DNA from 2 places in the Neomoorella glycerini genome. Region 2 is predicted to be linked to the other one. Evidence: riboswitches for the same ligand, from Rfam matches in the RefSeq annotation. Region 2 holds a riboswitch; the other holds the start of a gene.

Region 1 (8,995 bases), 1.4 Mb from region 2:
AAGCCTGACGGAAACCAGGATCGACAGCCGCCGCGCCGTCCTGGTCAGCGATGATACCCACCCGGAAACCCTGCTTTCGGCCGGGCACTTAAACCATGTGGTGCGACGGGCCATAGAGGAAGGGCTGGATCCTGTCCGGGCCATCCAGGCAGTAACTATTAATACCGCCGAATGCTTTGGTGTCGCCCAGGACCTGGGGGCCATTGCTCCCGGCCGCTTTGCCGATATCCTCTTCCTGAAGGACCTGGCCGGCGTGGAGGTGGATAAGGTCATGGTCGACGGCCGGGTGGTCGCTGCCGACGGCCGGATGTTAATTGACCTCCCTGCCGTCACTTATCCTGACCGGGTGCGTCATTCGGTCCACTTAAAGGAACCCCTGGCGGCTGCCCACTTCCGCCTGGCAGCCCCGGCAGGCAGGAGCCAGGTCCAGGTCCGGGTGATGGAAATTATTGAGGCTAATGTCATTACCCGCCACGTCATCACCACCATGCCGGTTGTTGACGGGCAGCTGAAGGCCACCACCGCCGGGGACCTGGCTAAAGTAGCCGTCGTGGAGCGTCACGGCGGCAATGGCCGCATTGGCCTGGGCTTTGTCCGGGGCTTCGGCTTTCAGGGCGGAGCCGTCGCTTCGACAGTCGCCCACGACAGTCACAATCTCCTCATTGTCGGCATGAACGACGCCGACATGGCCCTGGCCGGTAATACCCTGGCCCAATGCGGCGGTGGTATGGTAGCCGTCCGGGACGGCAGGGTCCTGGCCCTCCTGCCCCTGCCCATAGCCGGCCTCATGTCGGACCGGCCGGTGGAAGAAGTCGCCGGGCAGGTTGCTGCCGTCCAGCGGGCCTGGCAGGAGCTGGGCTGCCGGCTGGTATCGCCCTTTATGACCATGGCCCTCCTCTCCCTGCCGGTGCTGCCGGAATTGCGCCTCACCAACCGCGGCCTGGTAGACACACTGCGCTTTGACTTTGTAGACCTGATTGCCGGTTAAAAATACTAAGCCCCCGGTTTGCAAGACCGGGGGCTTTATATAGCGGCAGTGACCGCCCAGAAATTGCCTTGCTCCTTAAGAAAGATAGCCCCTGCCGCCGGCTGCCTTCAACTGCGATACCTGACCCTGGCGGCCCGGCGCGAGCGCCACATGAAGTAATAAGCCAGGAGCAGGACGGGAGGGGTGGTAAGCTGGGTCAGGGTAAAGAAGCCCAGGCCCCAGTGGGGAACAATATAACCCCACACATCCAGCGGGTTATCCCGTACTGTTTCCTCGATAACGGCCCGTAAAACCTGGTGATAGAAGATAAAGGACCAGAACTGGTAGCCATGGGGTGGATTTTTGCTCTGGACGTAAAAATAACGGGCCAGGAGAAGCAGGCCAATGGCCGAACCGATGACCTGGGCCGGCCAGCGGCCAAACCAGAAATCCGTGGGCCGGCCCAATACTTCCTGATTAAAGATGTTGGCGATACGCACCAGGAAATAGCCGAAGGCCAGGCCCGGCACCACCAGGTCCGCCAGCTGGTTGACATCAATTCTTTTCCAGCGGGCATAAAGCCAGCCGGCCAGGAAGCCTCCCAGAAGGCCACCGTGCCAGGAAAGGCCACCTTCATAGATTTTAATAATCTGGATACGGTCCGTCAGGAACCAGGTGGGGTAATTGGCCAGGACAAACATCAACCGTGCCCCGATAACGCCGGAGATAATGACAATAATGGCCAGGTTGAGGAGGAAGTCTTCTTCCAGGCCCCGCCTCAGGCCCTCCCGGTACAGGTACCAGGAACCTACCAGGAAAGAGAGGGCCATAAAGATGCCGTACCAGCGCACCGCTATAGGTCCCAGCTGAAAGGCAATTGGGTTGAGATCTACTAACAAGTTCATTCCTCCACAGTAAAAAAATGGTGCTTGCTACTTGTAGTATAACCGTTGCTTTTCCCTTACGCAACCGCTAAATAATGATGTCGCTTTTTTTGTCGTTGCGCACAGCTACCCGGCCGCCCTTAATGACACAGACCTTTTCAGCCTGCCCGATGATAGCTTCAGCCGGGCTGGTAGCATCCAGGAGAACCAGGTCGGCCCGGTTACCGGCTTTAACACCGTAAGCTTTAAGTCCAATGGCGGCCGCGGCGTTATAGGTGCCCATTTTTATGACGTTTTTGAGCTCCAGGGGCGTTCCCATTTGCAGTACCTGGGCGGTTATCAGGGCCTCCTCCAGCATATTGGCGTTACCAAAGGGGCGGAAGGCATCGCGGATGTTGTCGGAAGCATAGGCTACATTTACTCCCGCTGCCTGGAGTTCCCGGACCCTGGTGACCCCCCGCCGGACCAGGCCCTTATCCCGGCGGCCCATGAGATAGAGATTGCAGGACGGTAAAGTAATAACGCTAATGCCTGCCTCTTTCACGGCGGCAATGGTCCGGCTGGCCTTCTCTTCGTCCACAGCCGCCAAGCCGCAGCAGTGACCGGCCACTACCCGGCCCTGGAAGCCGGTCTGGATGGTTTTAGCCGCTATATACTCCAGGGAGGCAACCGAAGGGGCGTCAGTCTCATCAACGTGGAAATCAATCAAGACATTATAGCGCGCGGCCAGGTCAAAGATATAATCTACCCATTCCTGCATCCTTTCGGACAGGTGGGGGGCACCGCCCAGGCCGTCCACCCCCAGGCGCAGGGCCTCTTCGAAAAGCTCCTGCAAAGGGGGTGTCGGTGCCGGTTCCAGACCGCTGCCCATGGCAAATACCTGGAGGTCGACTTTACCGGCGAATTCTTCTTTAAGGGTCAAAGCAGCTTCTACAGCCCGCAGTCCCAGGCTTTCGTTAACGGTAATATGGGTGCGCATGACTGTCGTGCCGTGGCGCAGGGCCATTAAGAGCACCCGGCGCCCGCGATCGATAAAATCGTTTTTATCCATATTCCGGCTGCGCCGCTGGAAATCCTCAACGGCCTCTGCCAGGGAGCCTGCGCCTTCCTGGGGCGCCGTCAGGGCCTTGTCCAGGTGGGTGTGGGCATCGACAAAGGCCGGTATCAGGAGTCTTCCTGCCGCATCTACCATTTGCCGGGCCGAACCGGCCACCCCTCCCCCGGCGGCAACAATATACCCGTCCTTAATGGCTACATCCACAGTCCCCGGCTCATCCATGAGCCGCGCACGCCTGATTAACAGATCATTCATTTTTTCTCTTCCTTCCTGATAATTACATTGGTTTATATTTAACCTAATCTTAATCCTACCACAGGAAAATTTAATGGTCAATGGACAAGGATTCTGTTGTTTCATGCCGAATATTGCTAGAGATTCTGGTAAATCATGGTCCGGTGTGAGGAAAGGTGGTATGTTTATTTGGATCTTAATGTCATCCTGGGCTTAATTATCGGCTTTGGTTCCTTGATTGCCGCCTTTATCCTGGAAGGGGGCGAGCCAGGCGCCCTGCTGGCCGTTACGGCAGCCATGATCGTTTTCGGCGGCACCATCGGTGCCACCATGATTGGCTTCAGCCGGGAAGAAATCCTTAACGTCCCGCGTTTACTGAAAATCGCCTTCCGGGAAAAGCCCTTTGACTTAAACCAGACCATTGAAACCATCGTTAATTACGCCATTATGGCCCGGAGGGAGGGTTTTGTCCGGCTGGAGAAGGAACTGGACACCATCCATGACGCCTTCCTAAGATCCGCCCTGCAGCTGGTGGTGGACGGCACCGACCCCGAACAGACCCGCAATGTCCTGGAACAGCATATTTACGCCGCCGAAACGCGCCATGCCACCGGCATCAGCATTTTTGAAGCCGCCGGCGGTTATGCCCCCACCATGGGCATTATTGGCACCGTCATGGGCCTGGTCCACGTCCTCAGCAATCTCAGTTCCCCGGAAAAGCTGGGGCCTTCCATAGCCATGGCCTTTATCGCCACCCTCTACGGCGTCTCTTCCGCCAACCTCCTGTGGCTGCCTATTGCCGCCAAGCTCAAGAATAAAGCTAACAGGGAGCGCATCTACCAGGAGATGATCCTAGAGGGTGTCCTGGCCCTCCAGGCCGGCAGGAACCCCACCCTGATCCGCAGTACCCTGATGGCTTTCCTGTCTCCGGATAAACAGCGGGCCATCCTGGGCGAGACGACAGCAAAGGGGGTGGCCGCCGGTGCCCAGGCGCCAGGCCGAAAAGGTTAGTCATGATAATAAAGAGCGCTGGCTCTTAACCTATTCTGACTTGATTACCTTGCTGATGATCTTTTTCGTGGTTATGTACTCCATCAGTAACATCAATGCTCAAAAAATGGCTGCCCTGGCCAGTTCCCTGGCCCAGGCTTTCATAGGGTCACCGGCCCCGGGCCTGTTTGAGGCCGGGGGCCTGCCCTCCCTCGTTCCCGGTGTAGCTCCTGCGCCAGGCGGGCAGGGTACGGAAGGACAGAGCGTCGAAGGAACAGAACTGGCCAGGGTCAAGGTTGAACTGCAGCAATATATCCAGCAGGAAGGCCTCCAGGACCAGGTAACTTTAAAAACCGAGGAGCGGGGCCTGGTGGTCAGCATGGCCGATGCCATCCTTTTTCCCAAGGGGTCCGCCGAGCTAACTCCAGCGGCTCACGCCCTCATCCGGCAGGTGGGCCAGGCCCTGGCCAGACTCCCCAATTACCTGCGGGTAGAAGGCCATACCGATAATTTACCCATCCATACTCCCCTCTTCCCTTCCAACTGGGAGCTGTCGACGGCGCGGGCCATTAATGTCGTCAAAGTTCTAATGAACGATGCCGGCATCAATCCCGAGCGCCTGTCGGCCACGGGCTACGGTGAATATCGCCCCGTGGCCCCCAATGACAATGAAGGCGATATGGCCCGCAACCGGCGCGTCGATATTGTCGTCCTCAAGGAAGCCTATAATATCACCGAGCCGCACAAATGAGAGATGGGAAGTGGGAGGTGGGAGGCCGGAAACGAGGAAGGGATTGGCATACGCCAACCCCTTAAGTACAGGCTTTATCCCGTGGCAGCCATAAATCCTGCCGCGGAAAACTCAAGCCCCGGCCGGTTGCTCGTCGTTAGCGGTGTTGGGGTAAAAAACGGTCCGCTTCTCCCAGGTGCGCAGGATGACCTGGTTGTCATTGTGGGCCAGCACATACTGGGGTAAGATGGGCGTCTTGCCCAGGCCGTGGGGAGCGTTGATTATATAGGTAGGTACGGCCAGCCCGGAGGTATAGCCGCGCAGCTTCTCCATTATTTCCACGCCTTCCTCAATGGAAGTGATAAAGTGGGTCGTCCCTTTAACCGGCTTGGCGTGGAAGATATAATAGGGCCGTACCCGGATTTTCAACAGTTCCTGGTTGAGCTTCCTCATAATAAAGGGATGGTTATTGACGCCCTTTAATAAAACCGCCTGGTTCCCCAGGACCACCCCGGCCTGCACCAGGCGGTCGCAGGCCGCTTTCGCTGCCGCCGTAACCTCCCGCGGGTGGTTAAACTGGGTATTGAGGTAAATTGGCGGGTGCTTGGCCAGTACCCGGCACAATGCCGGCGTAACACGCTGGGGTAAAGTAACCGGCACCCGGGTACCCAGGCGTTTGATTTCCACATGAGGGATATGATCCAGTTCCGTTAACAACCAGTCGATCATGGCATCACTCAGCATCAAGGCATCACCGCCGGTAATCAGGACATCACGGATTTCTTCATTGCGGCGGATATACTCCAGGGCCTGCTCTAACTCCCGGCGGCTGCGGCCCCGGTCAACTTCCCCAATATTGCGGCGCCGCTGGCAGTGCCGGCAGTACATGGCACACTGGTTGGTGACGTTAATAATCAAGCGGTCGGGATAACGGCGGGTAATGGCCGGTGCCGGTGACGTTAACTCTTCATCCATGGGGTCAAGTACCCCGGTATTATCCTCCAGCTCGGCGGCACTGGGGAAGGCCTGGCGCCGGATGGGGCAGGCGGCATCCTTGCCCATGAGGGAAAGGTAATAGGGCGAAACAGCCCAGCGATAGGTACGCTCAACCTTCTTGATGGCTTTCTTTTCCGTTTCAGTTAAGGGAACTAATTCCTCCAGGACGTCAACCGAGGTAATCCGGTGCTGCAATTGCCAGCGCCAGTCTTCCCAGTCGGCCTCCCTGGCACCAAAATAAGCCATAATCCGCTGCCGGCTGGCTTCAATCTCCGCTGCTGCTTCCAAACCACTGGGAATGGCATCCTTAGCATCAAGGTAATCAATAATCCTGGCCTTCAACTCAGCTGCCCTTTGCAGGGCCATTTCCCGCTTGACTTCTCTACCCATCAGCCTCCCTTTGTTTAGATAAACACTCACAACAGGCTGCCTCCTTTCCTGATGGATAAAATAATATAAAGACCCCGGCCTGAACCGGGGTTTTCTGCACACCAAAATAAAGGGGTAGTCTACCTCTTTCACTTTCCACGCTTACGAAGTTAGCTGCCGGGTTCGGGTCGAAAGCTAACCCTACCTTGTACAAGGATTCACCCCAAAAATTGGTTCCCCCGTTCCCTTTCCAAAGGGATTCAGCGCCCGCTTTATTAAGTTGTTCTAAATCATTCTATCATAAGGCGCAGGGATTTGTCAACCTATTTTTTTCCATTTCTTCCCATACGCCGGCATCGCCAGCAATAATAGATAGAACCGGCGGTAATGGCCAGCAGTACCAGGATCAGCAGGATATCCATCCACCAGGTGGCGTACCGGCGATAAAAGTGCCACCACCTGAGGAGATAATGGGCCCCCTTCCAGCTGGCATACTGCCAGGCCAGGGTCCAGGTAAAGGCCCCCAGGGCTGAATAAAGGGTATAAATGCCGGCCTCCATCCCCAGGACTCCCGCCGCCAGGATGGTCGGCGTCCTGATGGGACCGAACCAGCGGGCGAAAATAATCACTGCCGCTCCATAGCGGCCCAGCCAGTAACGGGCTGAGGCCAGGCCATCCTGACCCAGGCCCCGGTGGAAAAAACGCTCGATTAGACCACGCCCCGGCCTGGCCCCCAGCCAGTAGCCCAGCAAGTTGCCCAGGAGATTGCCGGCGGTCCCAACCACTACTGCCCCCCAGAAGCTCATCTCCCCGCGTTCAATTAAATAACCGGCGGCCAGGAAGGCCGGTTCAAAGGGGATACCCGGCACACCTGTGCCTTCGATGACCAGCAGGCCAAAGAGGACCACATAGACGTGAACGGCTGTCACTGCTCTACCCCGCCTGCCGGCCGGTAACGGGCCACCACCGTCCGGGCGCCGTAAACCTGCTGGCCCACCCGGACGGCAAACTCGACATCCTCCCTGAAGATAACCAGGTCTACCTGGGAACCCCGTTCGATAAAGGAAACCTTCTGGCCCCGGGTAACGGCCTGGCCGGGAGAAATAAAACAGTTAATCTTATTGACAAACTTGTCGGCAATCTCGACCATGGCCAGCTGCATGTCCCGGCCCCTTAAAAAAATGGTCAACCGTTCATTTACCAGGCGATAGCGATGGCTGAAGAGATCTACCGCCCGCCGGAGATAGGTGAGGCGGATATATTCCCACAGGTCGACCATGGGCAAATTAACCCTGGCCCGGGTATGGACCATATGCTCCACCCGGGCATCAATGGGAGCGTAGTTAAAATGGACGTCCAGGGGCGACATGTAGATACCCACGATCCAGCCCCTCTCGCCAAGGCCCGGGGCCTTCATTATTTCTTCAATGGGAATAGAGCGGCCCAGTTTTTCCGCTGCCACTTCGCCATGACGAAAGGGCTTGATATAGACCACCCTGCCGTCGGCCGGGGCCAGGATGGCCCCTTCTTCTTGCGGCGCTACCCGCACCGGGTCGCGATAAAACCATACCTTCCTCAGGTACCAGAAGATGCCCCCGCCGATGACGGCAAGGGCGGCCAGGATTTCAAAAAAGGTCACCATTCCGACCACACTTTCTTGATATTATAGGGCATCCTGGGTAAATAATAACCGCAGAAGCCCGCCAGCATCAAGGGCCAGCTGACCTTTGCCGGTGGCAGGGGCCGGGGCTTTAAAACCCCATTGCGGTAGGCATTATCCAGGGCAGCATAGGTGGCCAGGGTCCCCTCCCGGAGCCAGATTTCCTTAACGGTGTCGGCAGGGGTACGGCGGAACAGGTCTTCCGGCAGCGGCAGGAGCCGGGTTAAGTCCCGGTAAACCGGGCGTAATTCCTCTATGTAACCCTCTCTGGCTACCTTCAGGCGCAGGCCATTATAAACCTTTATATCACCGGGATAATCTGCATCAGCCAGGAGGATGGCCTGGATACACTCCAGGAGAATCCGGATGCGTGCCAGGTCCCACACCGGGTCAAAAACCCGGATCTCCAGGGTACCCAGGCGTTTGGATTCAATAAGGTCCTGGAAACGGTAACGCCTGTCCTCCTTTAAAGGCCCGATGGCAAAGGCCTCGGCCCAGCGGTAGGACTGGCCGTAACAACGGTTGCCGGCAACGGGAGAGTTGATTACCAGCAAGGCCAGCAGGGGTAAAAAGTAGACCAGGTTGCGGTAGGCCCGGTCGCGATCCGGGAAACCGCTGATATGAACGTGCATGCCGCAGATATTGGTAGGCTCCTCCTGGTCGAAGAGGTGTCCCACCGGGACGATCAGGCCGGAACAGACGGCCGCCAGCTCCCGGCGGCGACGTTCCAGATCGGCCAGCAGGTCCGGGATTTCTGCAAAGGCCCCGGTAGAAATCTCTATACCGCTCATCAGGCCAAAACGTAAATCCTTGCCCCGGGTAAAGTTGCAGGCGGTATGGGTATAATAATCGGCCGGATCCCGCCAGAGGAGGCGGGCCAGGTAATACAACGACTGGAGGGTAGGCCGGCCCGGTTCGGTAATGAAAACTTCTTCTTCCAGGCCAAAGAGGAGGGGCGCCATTTATATATCGCCCCCGTTTACCTGTAAAAGGCGCCAGGGTATCCGGTCCAGGGGTATTTTACTGATAGAGGTGGCGGCGGCAAACATCAGGTGATGCTCTCCTGGCGGCACCAGGCCGGGTAGTGCTATTTCAACACTGTGCTCCC
Region 2 (8,995 bases):
TTATTTATTTAACGTTAATTGAAAAGCCCTTTACCCTACGGGGTAAAGGGCTTTTCTGCATATCTGCAGGGCCCGGCCGGTTTCCCTTTAATTGGCCTCACCCAGGAGGGCGCGCCGCAGGGCCTCGACTTCGTCCGTCCGGGCGGCGGCAATAACCTGATCGCCGGGGAGCAGGACGACATCCCCGCGGGGAAAGATGAGTTCCTCATCCCGGATAATGGCCATGAGCAAGCACTGCTCGGGCAGGACCAGGTCTTTAACTGCCACCTTTTCTGCCGGCGATTGCGGCGCAAGACGGTTTCCACGAATTCCACGGCACCGCCCTTCAGTGTAAGCAGGGGAATGAGGCCGCAGACATCAACTTCCTGCAAAACCAGCCGGTAAATTAAACGGGTGCTGTTGATAACATTGTTGATCCCCAGCAGCCGGAAGGCGTCTTCATTCTGGGGATTATTAACGCGCCCGATTACCCGGTTGACACCAAAGACTTTCTGGGCCAGGCGGCAAATCATGATATTATCCTCATCAAAACCGGTAACGGCCGCCACCACATCGGCCCGCCGGCAGCCGGCCTTTTCTAGGGTGGCCACCTCGGTGGCATCACCCCGCAGGACTACCTGGCCCAGGTGGTCTTCCAGCCAGCGGAATTTGCGCGGGTCCTTCTCGATCAACAAAACTTCCTGGCCACCGTCCATCAAAGACTTGGTAAGGTTAAAACCGATTTTCCCACCGCCGGCGACAATTACATACATTACTGTTCACCTCCACCCTGGAGTAATTCCTGCACATAATCAATACCGGCCTCAGTGGGACAAAAGATATTTAACCCCATGGACCGGTAAGCGGCCGCGGCCCTGGGGTCATAGGCCCGGGCAATAACCATCGGGATGTGAAACTTTCCCCGGGCCACCTGGGCAGCCACCAGGTTGGCGCTGTCCCGATCGGTAACGGCTATCAGGACATCGGCCTTCCCGGCCCCGGCGCTGGCCAGCAGTTCCAGGTCAATGCCGACACCGATAAAAGTCTGGCCGGGAAAGTCATGATCCAGCCGTTCTAGGGCCTCGGCTTTAGGATCAATGACACTGACCTCGTGACCTTGGGCGGCCAGGAGGTTAGCCAGGCTGGCCCCCAGGCGGCTGCAGCCGATGATGATTATTTTCATAAAACTTTCGACCTCCCTATGCAGGTTGGTGATCGATTAAGATCTCGCAACTTGCCCGGCGTAACAACCATTCTGAGGTGCTGCCCAGGCCGCCGATCTGCCGCTTGGGCCGGACGCCGATAACTATTAGCTGGACTTCTTCTTCCTCAACGGCCTGGAGGATGCCGGTCCCGGCCGTCCGGGCGCGAATTATCCTCGTCCGGCAGGGCAGGTGGTGAAATTCGACAATTTCTGCCGCCTGTGCCAGGATATGGTTGAGACGGGCTTCTGTCTCGGGCAAGGCTATCCCCAGAGGCGAGGTTAAGGGGACCTCCAGAACGGCCAGCAGGATTATTTCCGCATTCTGTTCGCTACCCAGCCGGCAGGCCAGCTCAATGGCCCGCCGGGCATACTCCGTGTCCACCACCGGGACCAGGATGCGCTTGATGGCCTGGACGGTCCGGGTGACATGGGCTACCTCGTAGGGCACCGCCGGCGGGACGTGGAGCATCCACCAGAACAGCCGCCCCATACTAACAATAAAAGTAAGGGCCAGAAAAACACCCAAGGGATTGGTATGCACCTCAGTCATGCCCGTACCTCCTTACGCCGATGGTAGAAATAACGGGCGATTGCCAGCAAACGGTAAAGGCCAATGCCCAAAAAGCCGGCACCGGTTACCCAGGCCATGGGGCTGGGATGGCCCAGGGAGCGGAGCCAGATGGAGGGACCCAGGATGACCATGGCGATGGTAGTTAGGATCTGGTAGTAATCGCGCCAGGAAGGCCGCCTGTCTTCACTGGGCATGAGAAACAGCCTCCTTGCGGTCGCGCTCGGCCAGGGCCAGCTTGTATTGTTCCAGCAGGTCATATTCTTCCGCCGCTTCCAGGACTTTTAGTTGCTCTTCTTCCCAGTTGCGGGGGATGCTGCCCAGAACGGGGTATCCCTTGCTCCGGCGGTAATAGGCGTAATAGAGGAAGCAGAGGAGTACCCAGGCCGGGCCGGCAATCCGGCCAATAGCATGGGTAAGGATAACCTCAAAAAGAATGGTGCTGATCCCCAGGGTGCCGAGAACGGCCAGGCCGGGAAAATCAACCTGTCGTCCGCGGTAATTGATTTTGATGTTCAAAGGTACTTTATAGGGCCGGGGCGAATAGGGATCGGTAAAGCGCAGTTTGATCAAAGCGATAAAGACCAGGATGTATCCCGTGGTGGCGCCGAAGGCATACATGTTACCCAGGGTATCCATAGCATTGGGTGTCAGGAACGAAAGGATGATCTGGAGTATACCAATACCGGAGAAAATGATGATGGTACGATAAGGAGTCCGGAAACGTGGGTGGACGGCGTTAAACCACTCGCTGATAAAGTGAAACTGGCTCATGGCAAAGGTCAGCCTTGAGGCGCTCATAACCCCCGAATTGGCCGAAATCAAGAGGATCGTCGCTCCCAGCACGGCGGCAAAGGGACCGGCAATAAAACCAATAAAGGGAATGGCGTGGGCCAGGGTGGCTATGGGGTCACCTACGGACTCGGCAATTTCCTGCCAGGGCAGGACACCCAGGCTCATGGTGGAAAAGGCAGTGGCAAAGATAAAAACGGTAAAGATCAGGCTCACTGATGTCCGGGGGACGATGGTTGCCGGCCGTTTGGTTTCCTGGGCCGCCTGGGAGATAGATTCCAGGCCGACAAAGGAAATAATGGCCAGGGAGGAACCGTAGGCGAATTCTTTCAGGGTGGGGAACTGGGTGAGCCACTGGTGGGCCAGCATTTCCGGCCGCCAGGCAAAGAGAAAACCGAAGATGATGATACTTGATTCCGTAAGGATGTCGATAACCCCCAGTACCTCGTTCAGCAGGGAGGACTCCCGCATCCCGCGAATATTGAGGGCGATAAGGAAAATCACCAGGAGCAAGGCTTCGGCCATCCACACCAGGTTAACATGGTGCAGGGGCCCGATGCTAATGGCCAGGGAGTTAATATCAATACCGAAGATAAAGGGCAGGAAAAAGTTGATATAACCGGCAGAAGCCGTGGCAAAGAGGGCAATGTCGATGGTATAATCCAGCAGCAAGGCGGACCCGGCGACAAAACCCCAGAAGTCGCCCAGGCCGCGCAGGGTAAAATACTGGCCGCCGCCGGCTACGGGATAGGTGGCCGCCAGCTCGGTATAAGCCAGGCCAATCATAATGTAAACAAGACCCGCCAGAGCGAAGGCCAGGGGAGTAGCGCCCTTGGCCCACAGCATGACCAGTCCCAGGGCGGCGTAGATGTCGGCGCCGACATCGGCGTAGCCCCACATATAGGAGCCCCAGACGGTAACATCCCGGCGGAGTTCCAGCTTTTCTGCAGCCGCAGCCAAAATTACGACCCTCCTCTTTCACCTTTTGTGAAGTCAAACGTGAAGTATCAATATTAATATTGCTTCTGAAAGCTATTTAGCATAAAAAAACCAGCACCTTTTAAGGTCCCGGGTCATTGGCCAATACAGTTAACATGCAGGTTCATCTCCCTTCCTGCCGACGAGGTTAGCTGCCGGGTTCGGGCCGGAGAAAAGCCCTATCCCGCACCCAGTTTTCCTCCCCCTGCTACCTTAATTACTTAAACTCCTCAAAAAGGAGTTTCGCAAAAAGGCAATGATGTTACTGGGTGCGGGGATTCACCCCTTCTGGTGGTTCCCCCGTTCCCTAGTATTTACGGGATTAGGCAATTTATTTGCATAGCCCTGATACTAGCACTGTAGGTGTTTACTGTCAAAGTAAAAAGAAAGGAGAAAAAGTCCGTTTTTGCAGCGCGCAAGTCCGACCTGCCTTTAATAGACGGGCTGCTCTTTTTTAAACTTCATTTTGCTTTCTTAAAGAAGCCCTTGCATGACTTGCCGGTATGAACTATAATCGGCTCAAGGGCTATACAGGTGGTGAGCATATGGAATACGGGAGCAAAAAAGTGGCGGCGGTAGCTATTAAGATGGCCCTGTCGGAAAGCCGGGAAGAAGAGGCGCGCTTAAAGAAGGAGTATGCCGCCGCTGGCATTTACACTGCAGCCGTTGATTACGGCGGCGAATTTATCAATTCCATGCAAAAAATCGTGGAACGGGCCGTAGTGGCCGCCAAAAGGGAAGGGGTCATAAAAGAAACCCACCCCGAGGAAGGGGCCGTTGCCGGGGCAACCCGGGAAGCCCTCTCCCAGATCATGCCCAAGGCCCTGGGTTTAAATGTAGGCGGTAAAATTGGCATTGCCCGCTGGCATGATCACTTGAGTGTGGCCATTTTCTTTGGCATCGGCCTGTTGCACCTGGATGAAGTAGGTGTTGGCCTGGGTCACCGGGCCGTCTGAGGGGCAGGATGGCAGGCAGCCTGTTAAAAAAATCGCAGGATGGTAGGGGAGAACTATGGAAGAAAAAATTCAGGGTTTACCCGCAGCCGGAGGCAAACAGGAATCCGGGGGGACAAAAGTACGGGGGCTGCGCGGGGCCGTGGAAGTGCCGGAGAATACGGCCTCCGCCATTCTCACGGCAACGGAAGGTTTGCTCCGCGAAATAATGGTCCGGAACAGGCTGGCAGTAGAAGATATTATCAGCGCCATTTTTACGGTGACGCCGGATCTCAACGCGGCCTTCCCGGCCGAGGCGGCACGGCGCCTGGGCTGGCAGGAAGCAGCCTTGTTATGTGCTACCGAAATACCGGTACCGGGGAGCCTGGCGGGGATTGTCCGCGTTTTAATCCATGCTTATAGCGACCGGGAACCGGTCCACGTTTATCTGGGCCGGGCAGCACAATTACGCCCGGATTTACGTTAGCGAAAACAAAACTATTGACAGCTATTTACTATCCGTGGTATGCTGTTAACAACAAAATGAATATAGCTGAGTTGAGCTGAGTGGAGTTAGAGAGGAGCCCGGAGTAGAGCATGGGAGAGTATGCCGGACCAGGGCTCACTTGAGCGCTGGTTTTTATTTTGTCTAAAAGGGGAGGAGAGACTGGTGATCCAGCCTGACCGGCAAACCTACCTGGAGCTGGCCCAAAAGGCCCCTTATGTTCCCGTCTGGGCCGAGGTCCTGGCCGATACCGAAACTCCCATTTCCCTGTACTTAAGATTTGCGAATAAACCTGACAGCTTTTTGCTGGAAAGTGTTGAGGGCGGGGAGAGGCTGGGCCGCTACTCCCTGATCGGCTTTGATCCCTTGCTGACTTTTAAAATCCGGGCCGGGAAAGCTTATTTAACTACCCGGGGACAAACTGAGCTCCTCCCCGAAAAACCGGTGGCGGCTTTACGCCGATTAATGACGCAATTATCCCTACCGCCGGTTGTTGGGCCTCGTTTCTGCGGGGGATTGGTTGGTTACCTGGGTTACGACCTGGCCCGGGAAATAGAGAGCTTACCAGGCCACGCCGTGGATGACCTGCAACTGCCGGATACTTATCTAACCCTCCACCGGGTGTTTCTCATCTATGACCACGTCCTGCGAACGGTACGGGTGGGTTACCTGGGACGGGGGGGTGAAGAGGCGGCAGCGGGTTATGAAGATGCCGTAGCCGCAGTGCGGCGTCTCTTGCAGGCTTTTGATAGGCCTGCAAGAGCGTGCCGGCAGGACAGTAACCTTCCCTTTACTACTGGACCCTGGCAGGCCAATGTAACCCGGCGGGAATTTATCCAGGGAGTAAAAAAAGCCAAAGAATATATCGCTGCCGGGGATATCTTCCAGGTCGTCCTCTCCCAGCGCTTGAGCCTGCCCTTTACCGGCGATACCCTGGCTGTTTACCGGCGCCTGCGCGCCCTTAATCCTTCCCCCTATATGTTTTACCTGAACTTACCGGAAGTAAAACTGGTAGGGGCCTCCCCGGAAATGCTGGTTAGGGTAGAAGGTGGGAAGATTGACTACAGTCCCATTGCCGGTACCCGGCCCCGGGGCCGGACTCCCCGGGAGGACCAGGAGTTAACCAGGGAACTCCTGGCCAGTGAAAAGGAGCGGGCCGAGCATCTAATGCTCCTGGACCTGGGTCGCAACGACATCGGCCGGGTGGCAGCTCCCGGAAGTCTCCAGGTACCCCGGCAAATGGTAGTTGAATATTATTCCCACGTCATGCACCTGGTTTCCAGTATTACTGCCCGCCTGGCGCCGGGTAAGGACGCCCTGGACGCCTTACTCGCCTGTTTCCCGGCGGGTACGGTAACCGGGGCCCCGAAGGTGCGGGCCATGGAGATCATTGCCGAATTGGAGCCAACGGCGCGGGGACCTTATGCCGGTGCCGTGGGGTATCTCGGCCTTCACGGCAACCTGGATACCTGCATTGCCATCCGGACCATTACTTTTACCAGGGGGCAGGCCTTTGTCCAGGCCGGTGCCGGTATAGTTGCCGATTCCGACCCGGCGGGTGAATATGAAGAAACCTTGAATAAAGCCCGGGCTTTGCTCCAGGTGCTGAATACCAGGGAGGAAGAGAATTATGCTGCTAATGATCGATAACTACGACTCCTTTACCTATAACCTGGTCCAGTATTTCCTGGAACTGGGACAGGAGGTGGTGGTGCGGCGTAATGACGCCATTACCCTGGAAGAAATTGCTGCCCTGCAGCCTGATTACCTGGTCCTTTCCCCCGGTCCCTGCACGCCCAATGAAGCGGGTATCTCCCTGGCGGCCATAACCGCCTTTGCCGGGAAAATCCCCATCCTGGGGGTTTGCCTGGGACACCAGAGTATAGCCCAGGCCTTTGGCGGCCGGGTAGTGCGGGCCGCGAGGCTGATGCACGGCAAGACCTCAACTATTACCCACGACGGTAAAACTATTTATCGTAACCTACCCAATCCCTTCACTGCCACCCGTTATCATTCCCTGATAGTAGCAGAAGAGACCCTGCCGGGCTGCCTGGAAGTCACAGCCCGCAGCGAAACCGGTGAATTAATGGGCTTGCGCCACCGCCACCTGGCGGTGGAAGGGGTCCAGTTCCACCCGGAATCCATCCTGACGGCGGTGGGCAAGGAATTGCTGCAAAATTTTTTAGAAGTATATGCTAAGCAAGCCTTCATGGAGGCTGGCACCCTTCCGCTTCAAGGCTTAAGTGGAACAAACGAATATAAAGCCAGCTAAACTATCCTTTGCGAGGGGAGAGGAGCAGAGTGTTAAAGTCCCTAATTGGCCAGGTTGTAGCTGGCCAGGATTTAAGTGAGACCGAAGCTGAGCAAGCAATGGATATCATCATGACGGGCCAGGCTACCCCGGCCCAGATAGCTGCCTTCCTTACCGCCCTGCGCTTGAAGGGTGAAACGGTAGAAGAAATCACCGGCTTTGCCCGGAGCATGCGGCGCCGGGCAGCCACCCTGACCACCCGCCACCAGGTTTTTATTGACACCTGCGGTACCGGCGGTGACGGTCGCCATACTTTTAATATTTCCACCACGGCTGCCTTCGTTATTGCCGGCGCCGGGGTGGCCGTAGCTAAACACGGCAATCGTTCCGTATCCAGCCATTGCGGCAGCGCCGATGTTCTGGAAGCCCTGGGTATCAAGGTTGACCTGCCGCCGGCAGCCGTGGCCTGCTGCCTGGATGAGGTGGGCATGGCCTTCCTCTTTGCCCCGGTATTTCACGGTGCCATGAAGTATGCCGCCGGCCCGCGCCGGGAAATCGGCATCCGCACCGTCTTTAACCTCCTTGGTCCCCTGACCAACCCGGCCGGTGCCCCCTGCCAGCTGGTAGGCGTTTATGATCCTTCTTTAACGGAAACAGTAGCCGCTGTCCTGGGGCGGCTGGGGAGCCGCCGGGCCTACGTGGTCCACGGCAGCGACGGCCTGGACGAAGTCACAACCACCGGACCTACGAAAATAACCTGCCTGGATCACGGCAGCCTCAGCACTTATACCTTTTATCCTGAGGATGCCGGCCTGCCCCGGGCCGGTTTAGAAAACCTGGCCGGAGGGACGGCAGCCGATAATGCTGCCATTACCCGCTCCGTACTGAAGGGCGAAAAGGGCCCGGCCCGGGACGTAGTTCTCCTCAATGCCGCCTTTGGCCTCCTGGCCGCGGGTGTAGAAAATTCCCTCACGGCAGCCCTGGCTACAGCTGCAACGAGTATCGATTCCGGCGCCGCCATGGCCAAACTACAGGATATGACGGCCTGGATAGAAAGCTGGGCTGCCTGATGCTGGCGGAGATTTTGGCCCATAAACGCCGGGAAGTGGCGGTTGCCAGGGAGCAAAGGCCCCTGGCCCGCCTGGAAAGGGATGTAAAAAATTTACCCTTGACCGGGGATTTTAGCGCCGCCCTGCGGCGCCAGGGGGCCGGCCTGAACCTCATTGCCGAATTAAAGCAGGCTTCGCCTTCCCGGGGCCTGATCCGGGCCGCCTTTGACCCGGAGGAGCAGGCCCGGCTTTATACAGCTACCGGGGCGGCAGCCATTTCCGTATTAACAGACTGGCGTTTCTTCAAGGGTAAGCCGGAGTACCTGTCCCGGGTGCGGCAGGTAACCTCCCTGCCTCTACTCCGCAAGGATTTTATTGTTGACCCCTACCAGATTTATGAAGCCCGGGCTTTAGGTGCCGATGCTGTACTGCTAATTGTTGCCGCCCTGGAGCCGGCAGAACTGCAGGAATACCTGGCCCTGGCGGATGGGCTTAAGCTGGGGGCCCTGGTGGAAGTCCATACGGAGGCAGAAGTTGAAGTGGCCCTCCAGGCCGGCGCCGGGATTATCGGCATTAATAACCGGGATTTACGGACCTTTAAAGTCGACCTGCATACTACCCTTGCTTTACGGCCCTTGATCCCCCCGGGGCCCGTAGTGGTCAGTGAAAGCGGCATCCAGAGCCGGGCCGATGCGGCCCTGGTAGCTGAGGCTGGCGTTGATGCCATCCTGGTGGGG

Evidence for each region. A riboswitch is a leader RNA that binds a small molecule or an ion and turns the genes downstream of it on or off. The one in region 2 is predicted to bind cyclic di-AMP.
Region 1: linked by a shared signal. The riboswitch ahead of eam (glutamate 2,3-aminomutase) and the one ahead of MGLY_RS15640 (APC family permease) in region 2 are both predicted to bind cyclic di-AMP.

What each region holds. Positions count from the first base shown of each region.
Region 1 is NZ_CP046244.1:1,688,923-1,697,917, reverse strand. It holds gene ade (adenine deaminase) at 1-988, shown strand, start outside; gene MGLY_RS08455 (prolipoprotein diacylglyceryl transferase) at 1,096-1,866, opposite strand; gene MGLY_RS08450 (amidohydrolase family protein) at 1,940-3,163, opposite strand; gene MGLY_RS08445 (flagellar motor protein) at 3,332-4,153, shown strand; gene MGLY_RS08440 (OmpA/MotB family protein) at 4,125-4,883, shown strand; gene eam (glutamate 2,3-aminomutase) at 4,995-6,248, opposite strand; cyclic di-AMP (ydaO/yuaA leader) riboswitch at 6,373-6,503, opposite strand; gene MGLY_RS08430 (DedA family protein) at 6,551-7,156, opposite strand; gene MGLY_RS08425 (phosphatidylserine decarboxylase) at 7,153-7,869, opposite strand; gene MGLY_RS08420 (glutamate--cysteine ligase family protein) at 7,863-8,849, opposite strand; gene MGLY_RS08415 (PIG-L family deacetylase) at 8,850-8,995, opposite strand, start outside.
Region 2 is NZ_CP046244.1:3,122,868-3,131,862, reverse strand. It holds gene MGLY_RS15665 (sodium-translocating pyrophosphatase) at 1-12, shown strand, start outside; gene MGLY_RS15660 (potassium channel family protein) at 36-752, opposite strand; gene MGLY_RS15655 (potassium channel family protein) at 752-1,162, opposite strand; gene MGLY_RS15650 (universal stress protein) at 1,179-1,733, opposite strand; gene MGLY_RS15645 (hypothetical protein) at 1,730-1,948, opposite strand; gene MGLY_RS15640 (APC family permease) at 1,938-3,503, opposite strand; cyclic di-AMP (ydaO/yuaA leader) riboswitch at 3,645-3,860, opposite strand; gene MGLY_RS15635 (HutP family protein) at 4,067-4,477, shown strand; gene aroH (chorismate mutase) at 4,533-4,940, shown strand; gene trpE (anthranilate synthase component I) at 5,124-6,608, shown strand; gene pabA (aminodeoxychorismate/anthranilate synthase component II) at 6,589-7,230, shown strand; gene trpD (anthranilate phosphoribosyltransferase) at 7,260-8,279, shown strand; gene trpC (indole-3-glycerol phosphate synthase TrpC) at 8,279-8,995, shown strand, end outside.